4 regions of the Pseudobacillus sp. FSL P4-0506 genome follow, and region 3 is predicted to be linked to each of the others. Evidence: riboswitches for the same ligand, from Rfam matches in the RefSeq annotation. Region 3 holds a riboswitch; each other region holds the start of a gene.

The links. A riboswitch is a leader RNA that binds a small molecule or an ion and turns the genes downstream of it on or off. The one in region 3 is predicted to bind S-adenosylmethionine.
Region 1: linked by a shared signal. The riboswitch ahead of MKZ02_RS15880 (Na+/H+ antiporter NhaC family protein) and the one ahead of MKZ02_RS17960 (methionine biosynthesis PLP-dependent protein) in region 3 are both predicted to bind S-adenosylmethionine.
Region 2: linked by a shared signal. The riboswitch ahead of metK (methionine adenosyltransferase) and the one ahead of MKZ02_RS17960 (methionine biosynthesis PLP-dependent protein) in region 3 are both predicted to bind S-adenosylmethionine.
Region 4: linked by a shared signal. The riboswitch ahead of MKZ02_RS06880 (methionine ABC transporter ATP-binding protein) and the one ahead of MKZ02_RS17960 (methionine biosynthesis PLP-dependent protein) in region 3 are both predicted to bind S-adenosylmethionine.

Annotation. Positions count from the first base shown of each region.
Region 1 covers NZ_JBBOOI010000001.1:3,187,470-3,190,571, reverse strand. The annotation lists gene MKZ02_RS15885 (glycerol dehydrogenase) at 1-801, shown strand, start outside; SAM riboswitch class I at 1,479-1,586, shown strand; gene MKZ02_RS15880 (Na+/H+ antiporter NhaC family protein) at 1,696-2,976, shown strand.
Region 2 covers NZ_JBBOOI010000001.1:1,532,828-1,535,929, forward strand. The annotation lists gene pckA (phosphoenolpyruvate carboxykinase (ATP)) at 1-1,049, opposite strand, end outside; SAM riboswitch class I at 1,284-1,443, shown strand; gene metK (methionine adenosyltransferase) at 1,588-2,787, shown strand; gene MKZ02_RS07570 (gamma carbonic anhydrase) at 2,814-3,102, opposite strand, start outside.
Region 3 covers NZ_JBBOOI010000001.1:3,633,991-3,637,092, reverse strand. The annotation lists gene MKZ02_RS17970 (ABC transporter permease) at 1-213, shown strand, start outside; gene MKZ02_RS17965 (aliphatic sulfonate ABC transporter substrate-binding protein) at 240-1,241, shown strand; SAM riboswitch class I at 1,311-1,414, shown strand; gene MKZ02_RS17960 (methionine biosynthesis PLP-dependent protein) at 1,486-2,592, shown strand; gene metC (cystathionine beta-lyase) at 2,598-3,102, shown strand, end outside.
Region 4 covers NZ_JBBOOI010000001.1:1,419,650-1,422,751, reverse strand. The annotation lists gene MKZ02_RS06890 (MetQ/NlpA family ABC transporter substrate-binding protein) at 1-75, opposite strand, end outside; gene MKZ02_RS06885 (methionine ABC transporter permease) at 96-764, opposite strand; gene MKZ02_RS06880 (methionine ABC transporter ATP-binding protein) at 757-1,782, opposite strand; SAM riboswitch class I at 1,868-1,982, opposite strand; gene MKZ02_RS06875 (hypothetical protein) at 2,066-2,407, opposite strand; gene MKZ02_RS06870 (thioredoxin family protein) at 2,562-2,864, opposite strand; gene MKZ02_RS06865 (toprim domain-containing protein) at 2,866-3,102, opposite strand, start outside.

The DNA of each region.
Region 1 (3,102 bases), 450 kb from region 3:
GCAAAAGCGGTAGCTGACGAGCTGAAAGTAAAGGTAGTTATCGTGCCTAGCATTGCCTCGACAGATGCCCCGACAAGCGCATTGTCCGTCATTTACACGGATGAAGGTGTCTTTGAGGCTTACAAATTTTATAGTAAAAACCCCGACCTCGTTCTTGTGGACACGGCCATTATTGCTAAAGCACCTGCAAGATTATTCGCTTCAGGAATTGCTGATGCAATGGCTACATGGGTAGAAGCCAGAGCGACATTGAATAGTAATGGCACCGCTATGGCTGGCGGGAGGACAAGCATTGCAGCGAGAGCGATTGCCGAAATGTGTGAAAATACGCTGTTCAATCATGCGATACCAGCATACAAGGCGGTTCAAAAAGGCGTTGTCACAAAGCATGTAGAAGCCGTTGTAGAAGCGAATACGTTACTGTCTGGATTAGGTTTTGAAAGCGGAGGGCTCGCAGCCGCTCATGCCATTCATAACGGATTCACAGAGCTAGACGGCGACATTCACCATTTAACACATGGTGAAAAAGTCGCTTATGGCACGCTTGTGCAATTAATGCTAGAGTTTCACCCGGAAGAGGAATTGCACAGGTATATCACATTTTATCGCAAGCTGGGATTGCCTACTACACTGAAAGAATTACACTTAGAGGACGTATCCTATGAAGATCTGCTGAAGGTCGGCCAAGCCGCCACTCAAGAAGGAGAAACAATGAAGAACTTATCCTCTGACATTACTGCTGAAGATGTGGCAAATGGCATTCTAGCTGTTGACCAGCTGAGTGCGCCAGTAGGAATATGAAGAAGATTGAAATGGGCTGCGTACCAGTAGGCTAAACGAGACAACCCGAGTAGAGGCAGCTGAAATTGGCAAAAAAATTCGAGATACAATATTATTTATTTTAGCTCCCCGTTAGTTGTGCCAAAAGGCAGCTATCATGTTAAATCGTAGGCTTCAAATACAGTAGCTTTAAAACGTTTTACGTGTATGAATAAAATCTTTGAGCGTAAACAATGATATTTTAATCCCTCTTTTCTATAAAAGGCAGGTCTATTCTAAGGCAAACCCGCGCATGTTGAATCCTCTTTTTTAATGCGTGGGTTTTTTCTAATGCAAAATCAGATTAACATTCCAAATATAGCCTTCCCAAGGAGCAAAAAGAGCAGAAGCCACAGAGGAAGAAATAGCCGGAGTCATTATGGTGGCTACATCATTAAACGGAGATGTTAAACTTTTTAGCAGGAGGATTTATTTATCGTTGTAAAGTCGTGTTCCTTTGACGGCACCCTTTGTAAAAAATTATGCGAAAATGATGATATAACTGTCACTGGCCTGTATTTTCTAGTATTAGCTATACTTTTTAAGTCCTCATATAATCTTCTATCCGTCATTTAAAAATATCCATAATTTTTTTGTTGATAAAGGAATAAAAATCATGTAGTCTTTTAGTTGCTGTGACAAAAAAATAAGATTTTTTCTTCTTATCAAGAGAGATGGAGGGACTGGCCCGATGAGATCTCGGCAACGGAACTTAGTGATTAAGTTGCTGTGCCAAATCCAGCAAGCAAAGGCTTGATAGATAAGAGGAGTGTTTTATAGATATAAGGCCTCTTCTTGTCGTTCAAGATGAGGTCTTTTTTCGAGGCAAAGAATGGGCAAAAGACGTGTCCCATTTTATTTTTTGGAGGTGGAACAATGAAGAGAGGGAATCCATGGGCGTTGATCCCATTTGTTGTTTTTTTAATTTTATTTATTGGTTCAGGGGTTATTACAGGTGATTTTTACGCCTTCCCTGTCATTGTAGCCATTGCTATTTCGGGCGCTGTGGCTCTGGCGATGAATCGAAAAGAACCCTTTGGGCGAAAGGTGGATATTTTTTGCCAGGGCGCAGGAAACGTAAATGTGATGCTGATGGTTGTTATTTTTCTATTGGCGGGAGCCTTTTCAGAAGTAGCAAAAGGCATGGGGGCAGTGGACTCTACTGTTAACTTTGCTTTAGCGGTTGTTCCGCAAAACTTGCTTGTCGTAGGCTTGTTCGTCATTGCCTGCTTTATCTCCCTATCCATGGGTACATCAATGGGAACGATTGTTGCATTGGCGCCAATTGGAGTGGGGATAAGCGAGCATATTGACCTTCCCATGGCTTTAGTCATGGCGGCGATTATTGGCGGTTCAATGTTTGGCGATAATTTATCCTTTATTTCCGACACAACCATTACTGCCGTTCGTTCACAGGGCGCACAAATGAAGGACAAATTTAAGGTGAATTTTTGGATTGTGCTGCCGGCAGCTATTGTAACGGGTGTTATTTTAGGGGCTATCACAATGGGGGAAACGGCGCAAGTGGAACATTTAAGCTATAATTGGGTAAAAATTGTTCCCTATGTTTTAGTCATTATTCTAGCGTTAACTGGAATGAATGTTTTTCTTGTGCTAGCACTTGGAATTGTTCTCGCTGGAGCTGTTGGCTTAGCGGATGGCAGCTATCATTTAATGAGCCTTTTGCAAAAGATGGGCGAAGGAATGGCTAGCATGTATGAAATGGCCTTTCTTGCGATATTAATAGCTGGAATGGTGGAGGTTATTAAGTTTAACGGCGGGATTGACTTTCTGCTTCACCTCGCAACAAGAAGAATTAAATCGAAAAAGGGTGCTGAATTTGGGATTGCCGGTCTTGTCGGCCTAACGAATTTATCGACGGCTAATAATACGATTGCTATTTTAATTGCTGGTCCGCTTGCAAAAAATATGGCTGATCAGTATGAAATTGAGCCGCGAAAGTCTGCAAGCATATTAGATATCTTCTCCTGTGTGATTCAAGGACTTTTGCCGTATGGAGCCCAATTCCTGGCAGCCGCAAGCGTAGCCGGAATATCGCCAGTGAGCATCGTACAATACTCTTTCTATCCAATCCTTATAGGAATCTGCGGAATCATCGCTATCCTCATCGGATACCCGAAAAAAAAGCAAGTCTGAGTTTCACCACTTTAAACAAATGGAGAGCCTATTCCGTTTGTTTAAAGCGGTAAATATTTAATATATCGGTGATTGCTCTCGAATTCATTGAAGTTTGGAACATTTGACTGCGTCCTTTCGATAGTT
Region 2 (3,102 bases), 2.1 Mb from region 3:
AATGCATCAGCTGTTAAGAAAATAATTGTATTTGGATGGCCAGCTACGCTTGGATCAACAATGTTATCCATTGCTTGTAGCGGATAAGCGGCACGCGTGTTTTCTGTCAGGGTGTTATCATCGTAATTTGGAATGCGAGACTGTTCATCAAGCACTACATTTTCAAGAACCGAGCCGAAACGGATGGCATCAAAGATTTGTGGTTCCTTCTCACGGGAAAGGCCGATTGTTTTTGCATAGCAGCCGCCCTCAATGTTAAATACACCATTAGAAGACCAGCCATGTTCATCATCGCCGATTAAGCGGCGGTTCGGGTCTGCACTCAAAGTTGTTTTCCCTGTACCAGAAAGACCGAAGAATAGGGCCACATCACCTTCATAGCCAACGTTGGCTGAGCAGTGCATAGACAGAATATCATTTTCAGGAAGCAAGTAGTTCATTACAGAGAAGATCGATTTTTTCATTTCTCCTGCATATTCCGTTCCACCGATCAAAACGATACGGCGCTCAAAAGAAATGATAATAAATGCTTCTGATTTTGTTCCGTCTACTGTAGGGTCTGCTTTAAAGTTCGGAGCAGATACGATTGTGAAGCCTGCTTGATGATCTTTTAATTCTTCCTCAGTTGGACGAATGAAAAGTTGATGAGCAAACAGATTATGCCATGCATATTCATTGATCACCTGAATTGGTAAACGATGGGTTGGATCTGCCCCTGCAAATCCTTTGAAAATAAACAATTCTTCTTGTTCCTTTAAATAATTGATCACTTTAGTGTATAATTGATCGAAGACTTCAGGGGAAATTGGTTCGTTAACCGGTCCCCAATCAATTTTGTCCTTTACTGAAGGCTCTTCAACGATAAATTTATCTTTAGGAGAACGGCCAGTATATTTTCCCGTTTCAGCACATACTGCTCCAGAAGCAGTTAACACGCCCTCTTTACGATTAAGTACTTTTTCTACGAGCTGCGGCACAGATGGCTGCATTGTTACGTTATCACCTTTTAAAAGTTCCAAAATTTCACTTGAAACACTTACAGTCTTCATAAATTAATAACCATCCTTTATCTGAAATTAAATAATTGTTATCGCATTATTTGTTCAAAAATAGTATAACACATTACATTTAATAGTCTATACTATTCACTTATTTTTTTGCGACTTTTTTTATTTACAGATTGTCCGATTTCCTATAAAAGAAACCGAAAAAATGAAGAGATTTTATACGAAACCAGTTGACATTGTCGAACGGATTTCGTATGATGTAACCTTGAACGGATACTCTTATCCTGAGCTGGCGGAGGGACAGGCCCGATGAAGCCCGGCAACCTGCTTGATTGTGATTGGTAGTTATATCGACTGCCGGCACTTATACAATATAAGTTTGTACTCAAGACAAAGGTGCTAACCTGCAGCAAGGGCAAACCTTGAACGATAAGAGTGAAAGGCCTATGTTGATAAGACCAACCTTTCCTCTCTTTATTTCAGGAGGGGTTTTTTTATTTTAAAAGGGTAAACTTAGGGGAAATGAGTACCGTACCATTATCGATCGGCAGTAAGTTGATCATTTTAAGGAGGAAGTTTCATGACTAAAAATCGTCGTCTCTTTACTTCAGAGTCAGTCACTGAAGGGCATCCGGACAAAATTTGCGATCAGATTTCCGATGCTATCCTAGATGAAATCTTATCAAAAGATCCAAATGCGCGTGTCGCAGCGGAAACATCTGTTACAACTGGACTCGTACTCGTAGCAGGGGAGATTACAACCTCTTCGTACGTGGATATTAATAAAATTGTTCGGGAGACAGTTAAGGAAATTGGCTACACTCGTGCAAAATACGGTTTTGATGCCGATACATGCGGTGTGTTGACATCCATTGATGAGCAGTCACCTGATATTGCAGCGGGTGTGAACGTGGCTCTTGAAGCACGTGAAGGCCAAATGAGCGATGAAGAAATTGAAGCGATTGGTGCGGGTGACCAAGGCTTAATGTTCGGTTTTGCTTGTAATGAAACAGCAGAATTAATGCCGCTCCCGATTTCATTGGCTCATAAATTATCCCGTCAATTAACGAGAGTTAGAAAAGAAGAAACGTTATCGTATTTACGTCCAGATGGTAAAACTCAGGTAACAGTTGAATATGATGAAAACGACAAGCCAGTAAGAATCGATACAATTGTTATTTCGACACAGCATCATCCGGAAGTTGCGCTTGAACAAATTCAAAGCGACTTGCGCGAGCATGTCATTGACCCGATGGTCCCTGCAGAATTAATCGATGAACATACAAAGTTCTTTATCAATCCAACAGGCCGTTTTGTTATCGGCGGACCTCAAGGAGATGCGGGCTTAACAGGCCGGAAAATTATCGTGGATACATACGGTGGTTATGCACGCCATGGAGGCGGAGCATTCTCCGGTAAAGATCCAACAAAGGTAGACCGTTCAGCAGCTTATGCAGCTCGTTACGTAGCAAAAAATATTGTTGCGGCCGGCCTTGCTGATAAATGTGAAGTCCAGCTCGCCTATGCGATTGGTGTAGCTCAGCCTGTTTCAATTGCTGTCGATACGTTCGGCACAGGAACGGTTTCTGAAGATGTGCTTGTTGAACTTGTTCGCAATAATTTTGATCTGCGTCCAGCGGGCATTATTAATATGCTTGGACTGCGTCGTCCAATTTATAAACAAACAGCCGCTTATGGACATTTTGGTCGTACAGATGTGGATCTTCCTTGGGAAAGAACAGACAAAGCTGAAATCTTAAAAGATCAGGCATCAAATTAATAAGCAGCAAAAAGCCTGGAGACTCTTTAACGGTCTTCAGGCTTTTTTTGTATGCTTTTATAGTACTGTCCTTTTTCTACGTACTCTCTGACAATGCGCTCCATATCTTTTCTGTCTTCCTCATTCACTGGGCGAATCACTTTTGCCGGCCGGCCAAATGCCACGGAGTGAGGAGGAATGACTTTTCCCTGGGGAACAAGACTACCGGCCCCGATAAATGCTCCTTCACCAATTTCTGCATTATCAAGAATGATGGAACCCATACCGATTAAAGCTTTTTTTCTAATTTTACAGCTGTGCAAAATAACTTGATGG
Region 3 (3,102 bases):
GCGTTTGCATGGCGCGCTCTAATGGCTGCTGAAATTTTGAGCACAGGACCAGGATTAGGATACACACTAAAATATGCTTCTGATTTTGGAGACATGAGCCTGGTTATTGCTGTCATGATTTTGATTGGTATTATCGGAAGCATCGTAGATTATGCGTTTTTCCAAAGAGTAGAGAAAAATGTTATGCGGCGCTGGGGACTTGAAACAAATTAACATTCTTAGTTAGTGAGGGAGAGAATATGAAAAAGAAGCTTGGTTATTTTGGCTTCATTCTGCTTTTGTTGGCGAGTGTACTGGCCGGCTGCAACTCAGCGGAAGAAGGAAAATCTGGAGAGAAAAAGAAAGTCGTCATTGGATATTTTCCCAACCTTGACCACGTGCCGGCAATGATTGCCCGGGAAAAGGGGTATTACGAGGAAGCGCTTGGTAAGGATGTAGATGTTGAATATAAATCCTTCCCGGATGGCGGGGCATTTATGGTTGCCCTGAAAACAGGAGACGTTCAGGCAGGGCTTGTCGGGCCTGGACCGGTAATGAACAACTTTACTAATGGAGCGGACGTGAAAATTGTCGCCGGCAGTTCTTCAGGTGGCACAGTGATCGTTGCCCGGAAAGGCAGCGGAATTAATTCTGTTAAAGATTTTGCAGGCAAAACATTTATTACTCCAGGTGTTGGCTGTACACATGACGTCCAAATGGAAACATTCGTTAAAGATTTCGGTCTTGAATCAAACCGGATTGGTGGTAGCATGAAGCATACAACAGGCAAGCCGGCCCAATATGCAGGTCTGTTTGAATCAGGCAAAGTAGATCTTGCTGCTGTTCCTGAACCATGGGGTTCCTTGCTTGTTAAAGAAGAGGGAGCCAAGATTATTGTGGATAGTGATGAAATTGCCTTCGGTACGACATTGCCTAACTCCGTACTCGCCACGAGCGGTAAATTAATAAAAGAAGATCCTGAACTTGTGCAAGATATTGTAGATGCTCATAAAAAAGCGATTGATTTTATTAACAATAATCCAGAAGAAGCGAAAAAGTTAACGATTGCAGCGATTAAAAAAGATACAAAACAAGAATTGGCAAAAGATGTGGTTGATAGTGCATGGAAAAGAATTACGTACACAGCTGACGTAAATGAAAAAGTTGTGCAGGAATTTGCTGACTCTTCATATGACTTGAAATTCCTAAAAAAACAGCCTGATTTCACTGCTTTGATTGATAATCAATTTGCCAAAAAATAAAATATTGAAAAAACTCTTGTCATTTCTATCTTTTTACTGTACATTTAAAAAAAGTTAAAATTTCATAGGTTCTTATCAAGAGAAGCGGAGGGACTGGCCCGATGATGCTTCAGCAACCGGCTACGTAAAGTCAAGGTGCTAACTCCAGCGGGTTTCATCCCGGAAGATGAGAGGAAGATAATCAAAAGCCTTCTTCTTAAGAAGGCTTTTTTATTTTTCGCGCATACATAAAGGAGAGAAGAACATGTCACATACACACATTGATACATTGCTAGCACAAATTGGGAATCGCAGCGAAACAGCAACGGGAACAGTGAATGCACCTGTCTATTTTTCAACTGCTTATCGTCATGAGGGAATTGGCCGTTCAACCGGCTATGATTATACACGCACAGGAAATCCAACACGACAAATTGTCGAACAAGCGATTGCTGATTTGGAAGGCGGGGATGCAGGCTTTGCTTTTGCCTCAGGCATGGCGGCCATCCAGACACTTCTTGCATTGGCTGAACCTGGGGATGAGTGGCTCGTCTCTGCTGATCTATATGGAGGCACATATAGGTTATTTGAGAAAGGATGGAAAAAATTCGGCTTATCTTTTGTATATGACAGTTTTCAGGATATCAGTGAAGCGAAAAAGAAAATAACAGAAAAAACAAAAGTGATCTTTTTGGAGACACCGACTAATCCGCTTATGCAGGAAGTAGATATTGAACTAGTGGCAGCATTGGCAAAAGAGCATGACTTGTTGTTGATCGTTGACAATACGTTTTACACGCCGCTTTTGCAGCGTCCGCTAACTCAGGGAGCTGATATTGTCATTCATAGTGCAACGAAGTATTTAGGAGGCCATAACGATTTGCTGGCCGGCTTGATCGCAGTAAAAGGAGAGAAGCTGGCGCTTTCAGTGGAAGAGATGCAAAATGCTGCCGGAGCTGTTTTAGCCCCGCTGGATTCCTGGCTGTTAGTACGGGGGATGAAAACGCTGAGCCTGCGTATGAAACAACATGAGCAAAACGCAAAGCAAATTTCGGAATTTCTGCGATGTTGCCCGGAGGTCACTGATGTTTTATATCCGGGACGGGGGGGAATGCTCTCTTTTCGGTTAGAATCAGCAAAATGGGTGGACGACTTCTTAAGAAATCTGAAGCTTATTACATTCGCTGAAAGCCTTGGGGGAGTCGAGAGTTTCATTACTTATCCGGCAACGCAGACACATATGGATGTGCCTGAAGAGGTTCGCATTCAAAATGGTGTTTGTAACCGCCTGCTCCGCTTTTCAGTAGGAATTGAACATGCAGACGACTTAATTGATGACTTGACACAAGCTTTCAAGAACATGAAGGGGTGAAAAATATGAGTGATAATTATTCTTTCCAAACAAAACTATTGCATAACAGCCATAAATTCGATGAAGGAACCGGAGCGGTCAGTGTACCGATTCAGCATGCTTCTACATTCCATCAAAAGGACTTTGATCAATTTGGCAGTTATGATTACAGCCGTTCTGGGAATCCGACGCGAGAAGCGTTAGAAACTGCCATTGCTGAACTTGAGGGCGGCACGCGGGGCTTTGCCTTTTCATCAGGCATGGCAGCCATTTCTACGGCCTTTCTTTTGCTTTCTAAAGGAGACCATATATTAATTACAGAAGATGTATACGGCGGCACGTATCGCATGGTCACAAGTGTCTTGAACCGTTTCGGTATTGAACATACATTTGTGGACATGACGAATCTGCATGAAGTGGCCTCAAACATAAAAGAGAATACGAAATTAATTTATATGGAAACGCCGTCCAATCCATTGCTGAAAGTAACGGATATAAAGGGAATTGTTAAATTGGCTAAAGCAAATAATT
Region 4 (3,102 bases), 2.2 Mb from region 3:
ATCATCTGAGCCGCCACAGGCAGCCAACGCAAACACAACTACTGCAGTTAACAAAGTAAGCAACCACTTTTTCATCTTTCTTCCCCTCCTAAAATTTATCTTTTATCTAACTTATTAGTAATAAGATCACCAATCAATTGAATCACAAACACAATGATTAAAATAATAATCGTAGCAACCAAAGTGACATCATTCCGGCTGCGCTGGAATCCATCCAGATAAGCAAGATTCCCCAGACCGCCAGCTCCAATCACACCTGCCATGGCCGTGTAGCCAACCAGAGCGATCGCTGTAACAGTAATCCCAGAAACAAGCGCTGGCATTGATTCAGGAAGCAGTACTTTAAAGATAATCGTACTCGTTTTTGCTCCCATTGCTCGCGCTGCCTCAATGACTCCTTTGTCAATTTCACGCAGGCCGATTTCAACCATGCGCGCATAGAAAGGAGCTGCCCCGATGATAAGGGCTGGCAGTGCCGCATTTTCACCGATCATTGTACCGATAAGCGCTTTTGTAAATGGAATTAATAAAACAATCAATATAATGAAAGGAATGGAACGAAAAATATTAACAAAAGCAGAGACAATGCTGTAAATTACTTTATTGCTCCATATATTTCCTTTAGCTGTCAAAAATAACAGCAGACCAAGGAGTATGCCCAAAATAAAGGTAGCCACCACGGATATACCCGTCATATAAAGGGTTTCATTTGTCGCTTCCCACATTTTTTCCCAATCAACATTAGGGAACCATTGTTCAAGCATGATGGATCACCTCCGAGCTGACTTCTTGCTTGTCGAGATAGGCCACTGCTTGTGCCACTTCCTCTGGTTCACCCGTTAAATGAACGAATAGTGAACCATACGCACCGTTTTGCGTCTGCGACACTTTCCCTTGGACGATATTTACCGCTATGTTAAATTGACGGATTAAATTCGTAATGATTGGCTGCTCTGCACTTTCACCAATAAAAGTAAGCTTGACTACCTTGCCATTTGGAAACTGTTCAAGCAAGTGCTCTATGGTTTCTTTTGATTCTTCTGGCTCGGTCACTTGTTGAACGAACCGCTTTGTAATTGGCTGCTCGGGCGATTTGAAAACGTTGAGCACCGAACCAAGTTCTACGACACGGCCTGCTTCCATTACTGCCACCCGATGGCAAATTTTCCGAATGACATGCATTTCATGAGTGATGAGCACAATTGTTAATCCAAGACGTTTATTAATATCAACAAGCAGATCTAAAATAGCATCCGTTGTTTGCGGATCAAGTGCTGAGGTAGCCTCGTCACACAACAGAACTTTCGGGTCATTTGCGAGCGCCCGGGCAATACCGACGCGTTGCTTCTGTCCGCCGCTCAATTGTGAAGGATAAGCGTCTTCTCTTCCTTCCAAACCAACTAATTTAATCAACTCATCCACTTTCTTAAGGCGCTCTTCTTTCGACACACCCGCAATTTCTAGCGGAAAGGCAATGTTATCTCGCACCGTTCTTGACCAAAGAAGATTAAAGTGCTGGAAAATCATGCCGATCTCCTGGCGCGCCTGACGCAGCTCGCTTCCCCGGATTTTTGATATCTCCCGGTCCGCAACAACAACAGAGCCCGAAGACGGATTTTCAAGACCGTTCAGCATCCGGATAAGTGTGCTTTTCCCAGCTCCACTGTAACCAATTACACCAAAAATCTCGCCTTTATCTATCGTTAAGTCAATATTATCTACTGCTGTCACTTTTCCATTTTTTGTGGAAAAGACTTTTTTTACATTTTTTATTGAAATCATGCGGCGGTTTTCCTCCATTCCACCCGAAAAAATAAAAAACCTTTCTGCAAAATGAGCAGAAAGGTGTTCTTTAGTAGATTCCTTTCTCTCATCTCCCAAAGCAAAACGCTTTGTGTGAATTGGCACCTTTTCAACAAGCGCTCGCTGTTGACGGTTGCCGGGCTTCATCGGGCACATCCCTCCACCTCTCTTGATAAGAGCTGTATGCAATATGTTGTTCTTAATGGATTTGATTTTATCATTATTCTACGAAAATTGTCAATTATTCTTTAAAAAAATGTTTTTATGCTGTATCAAACTTTTCATAATAAGGGCGGCATAACCAAAGGAACGATTCAAACCAAAGCTTAACCCGGTAAAATCCTGACACCTCGACTGCCCCCATCGCTTCATACAAGCGCAGCTGACCCTGCCCCTCTAAGAGCGGTTCAAGCCCACCCCTCAACCGTAAATGCCAATGATCCGTGCTGCTATTTGAAAGCTGCATTCCCTGATGGCTGATCACGAGCAGCCAGCTCTCACTTTCTCCTACCAGCAGCACGTGTACAGGTTCGAGCGGGAGCAATGGCCAGATATGCGTTCTACCATGGCAAGCTGCCTGTACAGCTAACAATTTCTCTTTCATTTTATTTCCCCCTCTGTTCGCTTTAGCTTTACTTAATAACTTCCAAGCAGAGGAGGAAATCTCCTTTATTAATTACTCGACAAAGTGCGCACTCATTCGCATATTTCGTCAAACATGCCTATATAAAAAACTGCCTCCCTGTAGGAAGCAGCAATCATATATATTGACTTAACTTCTCATATATATGAGGAACCGACTGAAAGGCATAAATCTTTTCCTTTAATTCCCCTTCTTTAAATATAAGCAGACATGGGACACTTTCAATCGCATGATGAATCGCAAAGCTCTCATGATAATTCACATCCATGCGGGCCCATATAAAGCCGTTGTCTACCTTCTCGACAACGTCGACCATCTTTCCAGCTAATTGGCACGTTCCGCACAGCGGTGTATACGCATAGATGGCTACTAAGTGATTCGTCCTGATTAATTCGTTTATATTTTGTTCCTTTTGCATTTCATCCATCCTTTTGTAAAAACTCCCCATGTACATCAATGTTGGCACTTAATAATACAGAAGCCAGATGGCGGTAAGGAGCAGTAGCGACTTCTTTATAGACACGGTCAATGTATAAATGGTGAGCTTCGGGAAATTCACGGATAAATTGCTGACGCAGCTTTTCCCCGGCGCGGTCTGCATCAACAAGGATATATACATCTTGTCCTTCCAAGCTTTCAATTAACTCATCCAGCCG